Regions from separate parts of the Enterococcus faecalis genome, predicted to be linked through region 2. Evidence: predicted binding sites of a transcription regulator. Region 2 holds the regulator's gene; each other region holds the start of a gene.
What was found. The regulator LexA, encoded in region 2, represses DNA repair genes until DNA is damaged. The targets are predictions, from matches to a motif close to CNAACANNTGTTNG.
Positions count from the first base shown of each region.

Region 1: the regulator LexA is predicted to act here: its motif matches at 3,390-3,403, upstream of dinB (DNA polymerase IV).
Region 3: the regulator LexA is predicted to act here: its motif matches at 1,848-1,861, upstream of ruvA (Holliday junction branch migration protein RuvA).

Region 1 covers NZ_CP118962.1:2,339,226-2,343,833, reverse strand. The annotation lists gene PYW42_RS11545 (PSP1 domain-containing protein) at 1-564, shown strand, start outside; gene PYW42_RS11540 (DNA replication initiation control protein YabA) at 557-904, shown strand; gene rsmI (16S rRNA (cytidine(1402)-2'-O)-methyltransferase) at 1,016-1,888, shown strand; gene PYW42_RS11530 (ABC transporter ATP-binding protein) at 1,903-2,565, shown strand; gene PYW42_RS11525 (ABC transporter permease) at 2,549-3,307, shown strand; gene dinB (DNA polymerase IV) at 3,436-4,551, shown strand; gene nrdG (anaerobic ribonucleoside-triphosphate reductase activating protein) at 4,596-4,608, opposite strand, start outside.
Region 2 covers NZ_CP118962.1:1,365,862-1,370,469, reverse strand. The annotation lists gene tkt (transketolase) at 1-1,140, opposite strand, end outside; gene PYW42_RS06740 (DUF896 family protein) at 1,212-1,454, opposite strand; gene lexA (transcriptional repressor LexA) at 1,605-2,225, shown strand; gene queG (tRNA epoxyqueuosine(34) reductase QueG) at 2,239-3,408, opposite strand; gene dfr (trimethoprim-sensitive dihydrofolate reductase) at 3,432-3,926, opposite strand; gene PYW42_RS06720 (thymidylate synthase) at 3,944-4,608, opposite strand, start outside.
Region 3 covers NZ_CP118962.1:73,148-77,755, forward strand. The annotation lists gene PYW42_RS00300 (LLM class flavin-dependent oxidoreductase) at 1-269, opposite strand, end outside; gene PYW42_RS00305 (Abi family protein) at 669-1,643, shown strand; gene ruvA (Holliday junction branch migration protein RuvA) at 1,888-2,502, shown strand; gene ruvB (Holliday junction branch migration DNA helicase RuvB) at 2,515-3,531, shown strand; gene PYW42_RS00320 (hypothetical protein) at 3,655-4,092, opposite strand; gene PYW42_RS00325 (N-acetylmannosamine-6-phosphate 2-epimerase) at 4,305-4,608, shown strand, end outside.

The DNA of each region.
Region 1 (4,608 bases), 970 kb from region 2:
ATTCGAGCTCATGACTTAAAAATGAAATTAGTGCGAGTAGAATATACCTTCGATCGTAGCAAAATGATTTTTTACTTTACGGCAGATGGGCGAATTGATTTTCGTGAATTAGTCAAAGACTTAGCGGCTATTTTCCGGACGCGAATTGAGTTACGTCAAATTGGTGTCCGAGATGAAGCGAAAATATTAGGTGGCATTGGCCCTTGTGGCAGACAACTATGTTGCTCAACATTTCTAGGAGATTTTATGCCAGTTTCAATCAAAATGGCTAAAGATCAAGGGTTATCTTTAAATCCTGTCAAAATTTCGGGATTATGTGGCCGCTTAATGTGTTGTTTGAAATACGAAAACGACGAATATGAAGCCGCTAAAAAAGAATTACCAGATTATGGAAAAGAAGTAATAACACCAGATGGCAAAGGCAAAGTCGTCGGGTTGAATCTATTAAGTCGGATTGTCAAAGTTCGTCTGCATGGTCGTGAAATCGCAGCGGATTATGATTACGAAGAAATCAAAGAAGCTACTGCGAAAGTTGCTGCTGAAAAAGGTGATCAAAATGGATAAACGTTCGCTCTATGATGGATTAAATTCGTTGGAAACTGATTTAGACAGTTCCGTGACACAATTAAGAGAAATTAAAGCAGCACTCCATGAGTTGGTAGAAAAAAATACCACGTTGGAAATCGAAAACCAACGCTTACGGGAGCATCTCCAAGAACTGAATAAGTTAGCAGGAAATACAACTGAAACTGAAAAACAAGAGCTATCAAAATCACGTATGAATTTGGAAAAACTTTATGAAGAGGGCTTCCATGTCTGCAATATTTTATATGGTTCAAGACGTGAAAATGATGAAGAATGTGCCTTTTGTCTTGATGTTATTTATGGGGAACGTACGCGTTAAGTCTAGTGGACACTGCAAATAAAAAGGAAAGGTTTGGTTTGACAGTCAATCGATTGTCAAATCAAACCTTTATCTATTTATAGAACGAAAAAGGAAAATGAGGGATGCGCTATGCAAAAACAGAAAAGTTTTGATAAGCAAACAACAAAAGGAAAATTGTATCTTGTCCCAACACCGATCGGCAATTTAGAAGATATGAGTATTCGTTGTTTAAACATATTGAAAGAAGCAACGGTGATTGCTAGTGAGGACACAAGAAACACACAAAAATTGCTAAATCATTTTGAGATTACAACACCACAAATTAGTTTACACGAACATAATTACAAAGAGCGAATTCCTCAACTGATTACACGATTGCTGAATGGTGAAACGATTGCCCAAGTTAGCGATGCAGGTATGCCTTCAATTAGTGATCCTGGTCATGAATTGGTTACAGCATGTCTTGAAGAAGAACTGGCAGTGATTGCCTTGCCAGGACCTACGGCAGGAATGACCGCCTTGATTGCCTCGGGTCTTTTACCACAGCCATTTACGTTTTATGGTTTTTTACCAAGAAAGAAAAAAGAACAGAAAGACGTGTTATCAGCATTAAAAGAAGAACGGCCGACACAGATTTTTTATGAGTCCCCCTATCGGATTGCTAAAACGGTAGCAACGTTTGCTGAAGTCTATGGTCAAGAACGCCCCGCTGTGATTTGTCGGGAATTAACGAAACTTCACGAAGAGTATTTACGAGGTACCTTAGGAGAACTAACAGAATATTTAGCAGAAAATACGCTAAAAGGCGAGTGTTGTTTATTAGTTAGCGGATTTACTGGTGAGAAAGAGACAATAGCCGCAATGCCAGCTATTTCCCTCAAAGAACATGTACAAGTTTTAATGGAGGAAGAGGGACGGAGTTCAAAAGATGCAATCAAAGAAGTGGCCAAATTGAGAAATGTAAAAAAACAAGAAGTATATAAAGAATATCATTCCATTTAAAAAAGGAGAGAAACATGAGTAATTTATTGCGAGCAGAAGGCGTGTCTTATCAAGTAAATGGTCGTAGCATTCTTTCTGATATTGATTTGTCATTTGAAACAGGCAGCAATACAACAATTGTTGGTCCTTCAGGTAGCGGGAAAAGTACATTTTTAAAAATTTTATCTTCATTATTAAGTCCTACAGAAGGCGAAATTTTTTATCAAGAAGCGCCAATTACTACAATGCCAATCGAAACATACCGCCAAAAGGTTTCTTATTGTTTTCAGCAGCCAACTTTATTTGGTGAAACCGTGTATGATAATTTGTTATTTCCATTTACCGTCAGACAAGAAGCGTTTAATCAGGAAAAAGTCGTGGCATTACTCCAACAAGTGAAATTGCCCGCTGCTTATCTTGAAAAGAAAATAGCCGAACTCTCTGGTGGTGAGCGACAACGGGTTGCTTTGCTACGAAACATTATTTTTGTACCAGATGTTTTATTATTAGACGAAGTTACAACGGGATTAGATGAAGAAAGCAAACAGATTGTCAATCAATTGTTAAACCAATTAAACAAAGAGCAAGGAGTCACGCTGGTTCGTGTCACGCATGATACCGAAGAAATTCAGCAAGCACAGCAAGTGATTCGTATTGTAGCAGGAAAGGTGGCGCCGACAGATGGATTTAGCAGTTAATAATTTATCCTTATTTTTTTCAGCCATGCTAGTGGTGGTCGCATTAATTATTAGTACTAAAGAAAAATTAGGTTTTACCAAAGATATTATTATTAGTGTGATTCGAGCAGTCATTCAATTAGTCGCAGTCGGCTATTTATTAAAATATGTTTTTCAAGTCAATAACCTGATTTTAACGCTCATCATGGTTTTGGTGATTGTTTCCAACGCAGCCTTTAATGCAAAAAAACGCAGCCAGCAATTACAAAAGGGCTTTTTGATTTCTTTCATTGCAATTGGTTGTAGTACAGGAATTACCATTGGTATTTTGATTTTTTCTGGTTCTATTAAATTTATTCCTTCTCAAATCATTCCTATCAGTGGGATGATTGCCAGCAATTCGATGGTGGCAATTGGTTTATGCTATCGCAATTTAGATACTCTTTTTCAAAACCAACGGCAAGCGGTAATGGAGAAACTAGCATTAGGTGCAACTATCAAACTCGCCTCTTTACCAATCATCCAACAAAGTGTGAAAACCGGGATGGCGCCGACGATTGATTCTGCCAAAACTGTCGGAATTGTTAGTTTACCTGGGATGATGTCAGGCTTAATTTTTGCGGGCGTTGATCCTGTCCATGCGATAAAATATCAGATTATGGTGACTTTTATGTTGCTATCAGCAACAAGTATTGGTTCAGTGATTGCAACTTATCTTGCCTATAAAGGCTACTATAATCAACAAAAACAATTGGTCGTTTAATTAAAAAGCTGGAAATCTGTGTTTATAACTTCACGGATTTTCAGCTTTTTCTGGTTGAAATAAAGAAGTTTCAATTTGAAAAAGAACGGACGTTCGTATATAATAGAGGGAGGAGGCGAATCAAAATGATGAGCGAATTACGTTTTCCCTTAAAAAAAGATACGTCGAGAAAAATTATACATATAGATATGGACGCGTTTTTTGCTTCAGTTGAAGAACGAGATCATCCAGAGCTAGTAGGACATCCGTTAGTTATTGCGCGCCATCCAAGTGATACTGGGGGCAAAGGAGTGGTGACCACAGCGAATTATATTGCTCGACAGTACGGTATTCACTCGGCTATGAGTGCTCAAAAGGCGTATGAACTATGTCCAAGTGCCATTTTTAAGCCAGGTAATTATCAGAAATATAGTGAAATTTCTCAAGAAATCCGTGAAATTTTTCGCCGCTATACAGATGTGATTGAACCGGTATCTATTGACGAAGCGTATTTAGATGTAACTGAAAATAAGGTCAACAGTAAGTCGGCTATTAAAATTGCGAAAATGATCCAATATGATATTTGGCATGAATTGCAGTTAACTTGCTCGGCAGGTGTTAGTTACAATAAGTTTTTAGCCAAGTTAGCATCAGATTTTCAGAAACCAAAGGGTCTGACGGTTGTCTTACCAGAAGAGGCCGAAGATTTTTTGAAAGCATTACCGATTGAAGATTTCCACGGAATCGGCAAAAAAACAGTGCCTAAAATGCATGAACTAGGGATTTTTACTGGAGCAGATTTATACAAGCAAGATGAGATGACGTTGATTCGGTTATTCGGTAAAATGGGTTATTCATTGTATCGTAAAGTCCGCGGTATCCATGATGCGCCAGTTCAAGTGACTAGAGATCGTAAGTCGGTAGGCAAGGAACATACTTACGGCACCCCTTTAACGACGGAAGAGCAGGTTACGGCTCAATTGAGACAATTAGCAGCAGGTGTTGAGCGTGCATTGCAACGAGTGCAAAAACATGGCAAAACAGTAGTCCTGAAAGTTCGTTATACTGACTATACGACGATTACGAAACGTGTGACATTACCTGAATATATTTCTAAAAAAGAAGAACTTTTCTATCAAGCGAATTTAATTTGGGAAGATATTTTAGGTTTAGAACAAGGAATCCGTTTATTAGGCATTACTTTAACGAATTTAGATCCACTAGCGTATGAAAACATTGTTTTACCTTTATGGGAAAAAAGTTAGCCCTTTAGCCATCTCTTGAGGATGTGTCTAAAGGGCTAACTTTTTTAAATTGATTTT
Region 2 (4,608 bases):
ATCAGCTGAACCGCCCCAGAAACTTGGAACAACTTTTGAAATAGCTTGAATCGTTTCTTTACTTGTTACACGACTTGCGGCACTTGTTCCTAGTTCATATTTAGGTAATTCTTGTTCCCAACCTTCAGGTAATTGGTTGGCAAAAGCTTCTTTAAATTGTTTGGCTAATTCTGGATGCGCATGTTCATAGTTCTTAAACATCTCATTCCAAGCCTCTTCAGCTTTTTGGCCTTCGTCAATCATCGTTTCTTTAAAACGAGCAGCGACTTCCTCTGGCACAGTAAAGTCAGGATATTCCCAACCATAAACAGCTTTAGCCGCTGTAATGCCCTCTTCACCAATTGGCGCGCCGTGAACGGAAGATGTTCCTTCTTTTGGTGCTCCGTAACCGATGACTGTTTTAACTTCAATCAGTGTTGGTTTATCTGTTTCAGCTTTAGCCGCTTCAATCGCAGCCTCTATTTCATCTAAATCATTGCCGTCTTTAACTAAAATATGTTGCCATCCGTATGCTTCATAACGAGCCCCAACATTTTCAGTAAAGGCTTTAGAAGTTGGTCCATCTAATGAGATGTCATTTGAATCGTACAAGACAATTAATTTACCTAATTTCATATGACCAGCCATTGAACTTGCTTCTTGAGAAACACCTTCCATTAAATCGCCGTCACCACAAATTGCGTACGTATAATGATCCATAATAGGGAAACTATCACGATTATAAGTTGCAGCTAAATGCGCTTCAGCCATTGCCATACCAACAGCCATAGCAATCCCTTGTCCTAGAGGTCCTGTTGTTGCTTCAACACCATCTGTGTGGTGCACTTCTGGATGCCCTGGTGTTTTACTATCCCATTGACGGAAATTTTTCAAATCGTCAATTGTTACGTTGTATCCTGATAGATGTAATAAGCTGTACAACATTGCAGAGCCGTGGCCTGCTGAAAGTACAAAACGATCACGATCAACCCAGTTTCTAGAAGTTGTTGGGTTCACCTTTAAATGTTTTGTCCAAAGTGCATACGCCATTGGGGCAGCACCCATTGGTAAACCAGGATGTCCTGAGTTCGCTTTTTGTACGGCTTCAATACTTAATGTCCGGATTGTATTAACGCCCAATTGATCTGTCTTGTCAAACAAAAAAATCATCTCCTAATTTAGGTTTTTTTTACCTTTATTCATAGTGTAGCTTATTTCGACAATGAAAGCAATTACTTTCTGTTGTGAAGTCCTTTTTCACGCTGAATTTTTTTTAGTTTTTCAGGAGTCACATCGGTCCCTTCTTGATCCACGACCTTCATTCCTTCGATATGGTGACGCATCCCTCCACGAAATGCTTCTAAATACTCTTTACGTAATTCTTGTTGTTCGACTTTTTCTTTCGCACTAAGTTCTTCCACTTTTGCTTTATTCGCTAATTCATTTATACGGGCAATTTTTTCTTTCGATAACATCAAAATCCCTCCTTACTCTCACTGTCTATATTATAAGAACTGCCTTAAAAAAACAACTATATTCTGATATTTATAAAACACGAACGCTTGTTTGATTTCGTTCGCATTTTATGGTACACTAATTTTATCAATTGAAAGAAGGTGCGGGTTTTGGCGAAACGTACAGAAACAAGACAATTAGAAGTACTTAAATATATATACGAACAAGTCGAATTAAAGGGCTATCCGCCAACCGTTCGCGAAATTGGGAAGGCTGTTGATTTATCCTCAACTTCTACCGTTCACGGACATTTAGCTCGTCTTGAAAAAAAGGGTCTAATCTTACGTGACCCAACAAAACCGCGAGCAATCGAATTAACACCAGAAGGCTTGGAAAAGATCGGAATTCAGCCGACAACTATTCCGATGTTAGGTGTCGTAACTGCTGGTGAACCAATTTTAGCGGTGGAAGAAGCATCAGATTTCTTCCCGTTACCTCCTGATTTACGTACAGAAGAAAATGCTTTATTTATGTTGATGATTCGAGGAGAAAGTATGATTAACGCAGGTATTCTAGATGGCGACCAAGTGATTGTTCGTAAGCAATCGAATGCCAATAATGGCGACATCGTAATCGCAATGACCGATGAAGATGAAGCAACCTGTAAACGATTCTTCCGAGAAGTAGATCATATCCGCTTGCAGCCTGAAAATGATGCATTAGCGCCTATTCTTTTAGATAACGTTACAATTTTAGGTAAAGTTGTTGGTTTATATCGCAATCATATTTAATAAAAAAAGGAAGTCACTCTGTTGAGCGGCTTCCTTTTTTGCTTGTTAACAAGTAAATAGCCTTTTGAGCTTCCTCGATAACCTCTGCTTCAGTTTCTACAGAAAGTAGATAATTTAAAGCTTCTAAACTTTGCTCGGGTTCTCTTTTTGCGAGCTGACCTAACGACCAAGCAGCTGTTCCGCGAATGACAGGACGCTGATCATTTAAACAGAGAATAATTTGTGGGATAGCTTCACGGCCGCCCAAATTCGCTAACGCAATTAAAGCATTCCGTTGCAATGGTTTTTTACCACGCCAAGAGCTTGCTAAGTGTCCGAATTGCTGTTTAAATTCTTTATTGGAAATAGTTAATAACGGTGCCAATTTGGGATAAACTTCTTCAATCTTTGGTTCCATCTCTTCATGAAAATGAAAATCTTTTCCTTTATTATAAGGGCAAACCAGCTGACAAATGTCGCAACCATAAATGACGTTACGCATTTTTTTCCGATACTCTTCAGGCATCATGCCTTTTGTTTGCGTTTGATAAGACAAACATTTTTGAGCATTCATTCGACCGTCCCCTAACAAAGCCCCTGTAGGACACCCTGTGATACAACGAGTACAATCACCGCAACCGTTTGGAACAGGTTCATCTGGCTCAAATTGAATGTTGGTGGTCACCTCACCTAAATATACAAAGGAACCAAATTCTTCGGTAATCAGTAGACCATTTTTACCAATGAATCCTAAACCCGCCCGCTGAGCAACAGCGGTGTCGACATATTCGCCAGTATCCACTTGCGGCCGAAAGCGCCAGTGTTCTTTTTCTGCTTCAGTGGCAGCTTGCTCTTCAATAAAAGCAATTAATTTTTGCAACCGATCCTGCAAAATGTGATGATAGTCAATTCCCCAAGAGGCTCGCGCAAATTGGCCACGCTTTTCATCTCTAGGCATTTTTCCCTGAGCTTTGGTGGGATAAGCTAAAGCAATGGAGATAATACTTTTAGGATGCTCAAACGTTTTTTCTGGGTAAATTCGTTCTTCCACATTTTGATGTTCAAACCCCGAGTTATATCCTCGCTCTCGTTGTTCATGCAGAGAATCTTCTAATTCAATAAATGGTTCAGCATGAGTAAAGCCGATTTTATCGATGCCTAAACGTTGACTCTCTTGAATAATTTTTTCTTTCAATGTCGGCATTGCTCATGCCTCCCTTCATTTTATTATTTATCGTTTCGATGATACGTTTCATAGTCATGTGCATAGAGATTTTTCTCGTCCACGACGCCGGGAACAGTGGCAACTTTTTCCCAAACAGACCAGTCGATTTCTGGAAAGAAAGTGTCGCCTTCAAACGTTTCATGAATCATTGTCCGATATAAGACATCGCATGCGGGAATCAGTTCTTTAAAAACGACAGAACCTCCACCAATAACGGTCACGCCTTCATACTTGTCAGCATACGCAAGAATTTCCTCTACGGAATGCATAACCAAAACGCCTTCAGCTTGGTAATCCGGATTACTGGTAAGAACAATCGTTGTTCGATTTGGTAACGGACGACATCCCATGCCTTCGAAAGTTGCACGTCCTAAGACCAATGTATTATGAATTGTTTTTTCCTTGAAAAATTTCAAGTCGTTGGGTAAATGCCAAGGCAATTTGCCTTCTTTACCAATCACTCCTTGTTCATCTTGGGCCCAAATGGCTGCTAACATAGCTTCTCTCTCCTTTTTTATACGGCAATCGGCGCTTTAATCGTTGGATGTGGGTCATAGCCTTCTACTTTAATATCTTCCATATCAAAATCAAAAACAGAAGCCTTGTCTGGATTCAAAACGAGCGTTGGGAAAGAACGAACTTCTCGTGATAATTGTTCTTGCATTTGCTCCACATGATTTTGATATAAGTGGGCATCTCCTAGCGTGTGTACAAACTCCCCCACTTCTAAACCTGTTTCATGTGCAATCAGATGTGTCAATAAAGCATAGCTTGCAATGTTAAAAGGAACACCTAAAAAAACATCGGCACTGCGCTGATAAAGTTGACAGCTTAATTTTCCTTCATTTACATAAAATTGAAACATAGTGTGACAAGGCGGCAACGCCATTGAAGGCACATCTTCTGGATTCCAAGCGGAAACAATTAAACGACGAGAATCAGGATTGGTTTTAATCATTTCAATCACATTAGCTAATTGATCGATAAAGCTACCATCTTTGGTTTCCCAGTGACGCCATTGCGCACCATAAATATTCCCTAATTCACCATATTTTTCTGCAAACTCTGCATCATTTAAAATGGTGTCACAGAACTTTTGATGTTCTTCTTTGTATTGTTCTGCAAACGCTGGATCTTGTAAGACACGATGCCCAAAATCCGTCATGTCTGGTCCTTGAT
Region 3 (4,608 bases), 1.3 Mb from region 2:
AACGTTTCTGCGACTTTAAATGGCGCATAATGCATGGTCATGATGCCACCCGCGCCAACACGAATTTTTTCGGTGGCACTAGCAATATGTGCAACTAAAATTTCTGGCGTTGCACTGGCAAAGGCGTCTGAGCCGTGATGTTCGGCATACCAAATTCTTGTGTAACCAAGTTTTTCCGCTAATTGAGCGAGCTCTTTGGCTTCTTGTAATGTGTCGCTTGCTGATTGATTTTTAGGAACCGTTAATTGATCTAAGATACTTAATTTCATGTATGTAGTCTCCTTTTTGGTTATTTTTTTGAAGCTACCGCTATTATCACGCAAGCATGTCAAAAAAAACAGTACGCACTTTTTAATTCCCTAGTGAGCGAAAAGTAACAAATAGATGTAGCCAAGGTCGATGATAAAAAATTCTCCGCTATGGCTGTGTGCATTTTGATTTTTTGGCCAATGTATAGAAATATACTTAATATTTTTTCTGTTTTTATACAACGTATTGTATTTTTTAGTATAAAAAGCTTTTTCTTTAGAAAATTGGGCTATTGACTAGCTACAAAACAAATGATAGCATAGAGATAACCTTAAAGAAGAGCTGCTGTGCGGCTAACCAAGAACGTCTATTAGTTTTTCTAATAGACGTTCTTGTGCTAATTAATAGGAGAACAGTATATGAAGCCTTTTAAAACATTAGATGAACAATTAGCTATTTTGGAAGCTCGAGGATTGGTTTTCTCGGATAAAGAAAATGCAAAAAAGAAATTATCTTTTTATGGCTATTATGAGATTATCAATGGCTATAAAGACTTCCTTTTGGAAAAAAAGCAAAAAATAACTGACCATCAAGAAGAATGTTTTATAGAAAACAGTACATTTGATCATATTTTTTCTTTATTTATGATGGACAAAACAATAACTTCATCTGTAATTGATGCGACATGTGATGTTGAGATGTATGTAAGAGCAGCTATTTCTTACGTTGTCAGTAAAAATATAGGTGAACAACAAATAGACTATTTGAATAGACGTCATTATCAAAGTGGAAAGAAAAACAAAAACGGACAAGGATATAAAGTTGATCAGCTAATTACAAAGTTTAAAAAGATTATCTACGATGATATAGAACCCATGAAACACTATCGTGGTTATCATGGAAACGTTCCACCTTGGATTATGTTAAAAGGAACAACATTTGGAAACCTGGCTAATTTTTATAAATTACAAAAAAGTGAAAATAAAAAAGAAGTTATAGCAATGATTCTAGGAATACCTAAAGAAATCGTGGATGAAGGGATTACCAATATGTTTACTGACATTATCTTTTTATGTCATAGTTATAGGAATAGAGCTGCACATGGTGGACGAATGTATAACTATCGGTCTGCTAAAGCAGTTATTAGATATAGTGAAAATTTTCATCACCGAGCAAATATTACTCAGGCAGAGTATAGAAAAGGCAAAGGAATATCCTGTTTAGGTACCCTATTTCATGCATTGACATGGATGGATAATAAAGTAGCTTTAGCAAGGTTACAAGCAGGGGTATCTGTTGCGTTAGATCAGCACTTAAAAGTTTACCCAAAAGATTATGATTTAGTTTTGTCTGAAAGTAATATCAATCCTAAATTTTTACAGCTTTCTAGATAGAATTATTAGACTGAGTTGTACATAAAATTATTGTCTACTAGGGAGAGCGTGTTAATCTGTCTTCTGTTAGTTATTAATTATTGTTTGCTTCATCAATAGAAAGCTGTTTTATAAAGAGTGTTTTCAGACTATTAGTATAGATTGCTCATAGGAATATTTGCAAACGATGAAGATATCGCTTAAAATAAATGAATCAAGTAAAATGGAACATATGTACGCAATCAGCAATTGGAAAGGTGACAACATGTACGAATATATTATTGGAAAAGTAACGTTTGTTAGCCCATACTATATTGTCGTTGAAACAAATGGCATTGGCTATCAGATTTCAGTCGATAACCCGTATCGCTATTCAGGAAAAATGGATACGGATATTAAACTATATCTTCACCAAGTCGTGCGGGAAGATGCACAACTTTTATTTGGTTTTGGCAGTTTAGAAGAAAAACAATTGTTCTTAAAATTAATCAGTGTCTCTGGAATTGGACCTAAAAGTGGCTTAGCTATCATGGCTTCTGTGGCTGATCATGGTGGTTTAATCAATGCAATTGAAGGGGAAGATGTTACATATTTAACGAAGTTCCCAGGTGTTGGCAAGAAAACAGCCCAACAAATGATTTTAGATTTAAAAGGAAAATTAGGCGAATTAGAGTCTTCCGAAGCAGCGGTTGCGGCCATGACCGCAACCGAAGCGGTGACAACAAGCAATCAAGCATTGGCAGAAGCGTTAGAAGCATTAAGTGCCCTAGGCTACAGTGACCGAGAGATTAAGCGTATCACTAAGCAATTGGAAGCGTTAGGTGAGACAACGACAGATGTTTATTTGAGCAATGCGTTAAAATTCATGATGAAACGCTAAGGAGGAATAACGATGACAGAAGAAGAACGGTTGCTTTCAGCTGCAAGTCAAGAAGCAGAAGCTTCAATTGAAAAATCGTTACGTCCACAATTTTTAGCACAATATATTGGTCAAGATAAAGTAAAACAAGAACTAACGATTTATATTGAAGCGGCGAAAAATCGGAATGAAGCGTTGGATCATACCCTTCTTTATGGTCCGCCAGGTTTAGGGAAAACGACAATGGCGATGGTCATCGCCAATGAAATGAATGTGAACATTCGTACCACAAGTGGACCAGCCATCGAACGGGCGGGAGATTTAGTCGCTATTTTGAACGAATTAGAGCCTGGTGATGTGTTATTTATCGATGAAATTCATCGTTTGCCGCGAGTTGTGGAAGAAATGCTGTATTCCGCAATGGAAGATTTTTACATTGATATCATGGTCGGTCAAGGAACCACGGCACATCCCGTTCATTTTCCGTTACCGCCTTTTACTTTAGTGGGCGCTACCACACGGGCAGGGATGCTTTCAGCGCCATTACGAGATCGTTTTGGGATTATTTCTCACATGGAGTATTATCAAGAGCAGGATTTAAAAGAAATCGTTCTCCGTTCCGCGGATATTTTTCAAACGGAGATTTTTGAGGAAGGTGCCTTTGAAATTGCGCGCCGCTCAAGAGGAACCCCCCGAATTGCTAATCGTTTGTTAAAACGTGTCCGTGATTTTGCCCAAGTCCAATCAGATGGCAAAATCGACCGAGCGATTGCAGACAAAGCGTTAACCTTACTGCAAGTGGACCATCAAGGCTTGGACTATGTCGATCAAAAATTGTTGAAAACAATGATTGATTTATACGGCGGCGGTCCAGTTGGTTTAAGTACCTTGTCTGTAAATATCGGTGAAGAAACCGAAACGGTGGAAGATATGTATGAACCCTATCTTATTCAAAAAGGTTTCATTAAACGAACACCGCGAGGACGAATTGCAACGCCATTTGCGTATGCACATTTTGGGTATGATTATTTAGAGGGTCGTAAAAATTAAAGGGTTAAATAAGAGAGAAGGGCCTTCAACAGGATAGAGTATGTTGAAGGTCTTATTTTTCATTTTTTCAAAGTTTATGTAACGGAATAAATATTCTTTTTTTGATAGACCACTATAAGTATATTAACGAATAATTTTTAAAAGTTTCATCTCTTGATAATATAAATCTTTGTAAGATAAATCAGACAGTTTGCGAGTAACTGTTTTTGATATCGGTTTGTTTTCAAAACCATTTAAAGCGGACAAAATATATAACTTAGTTGTGCAGGTATTTTTAAAATGATTTCGGATGTAGCCAAGAAGAGCGACTGCTGAGGGTGTTTCAATATTTTGATTATCTGACGGTAGAGAACACATAGAGCAAACCTGATAATTCAATGTTTTTAAATAGTTGCTGTATGAAAATTTACCTGGTGGATCACCTTCAAAATCATTTATAAAAAAGAAGAACTCTTTATTTAATAGATTGCCAGTGGGCTTGCTCAGTCCGTTTAAAGTTATACTGCCTGTAGATAAAGGTTGTTCGCTAGCTAAGTAGATGTATTCTGTCAATTTTATCACCTCTTTCTTATCGATATGAATTATCGTATCATGATATAATCAAATCCGCTATATTTTAAGGTGAAATGCTAAATGGAAACAAAAGAAAGCAAGCCTTAACCGCTTGCTTTCTTTTGTTTCACGTGAAACGTTTGTTCTTATTTAGAAGAGTGGCATATTTCAGCTGTTGTAGGTATACTGTGTTTGTAATCGCTTTTAAATTGGAGGGATCAATGTTGAATAAAGAAATCAAAGGGGCATTAATTGTTTCTTGCCAAGCGTTGGCAGACGAACCGTTGCATAGTTCCTTTATCATGTCCAAGATGGCTTTGGCCGCTAAACAAGGAGGGGCTAAAGGTATTCGAGCAAATTCTGTGGTAGACATTCGAGCAATCCGGAAAGAGGTTGATTTACCAATCATTGGGATTATTAAACGAGATTATCCTGACGCAGAAGTATATATTACCGCAACTATGCGTGAGGTAGATGAATTAATGGCTGTTCAGCCAGAAATTATCGCTCTCGATGCAACCCATT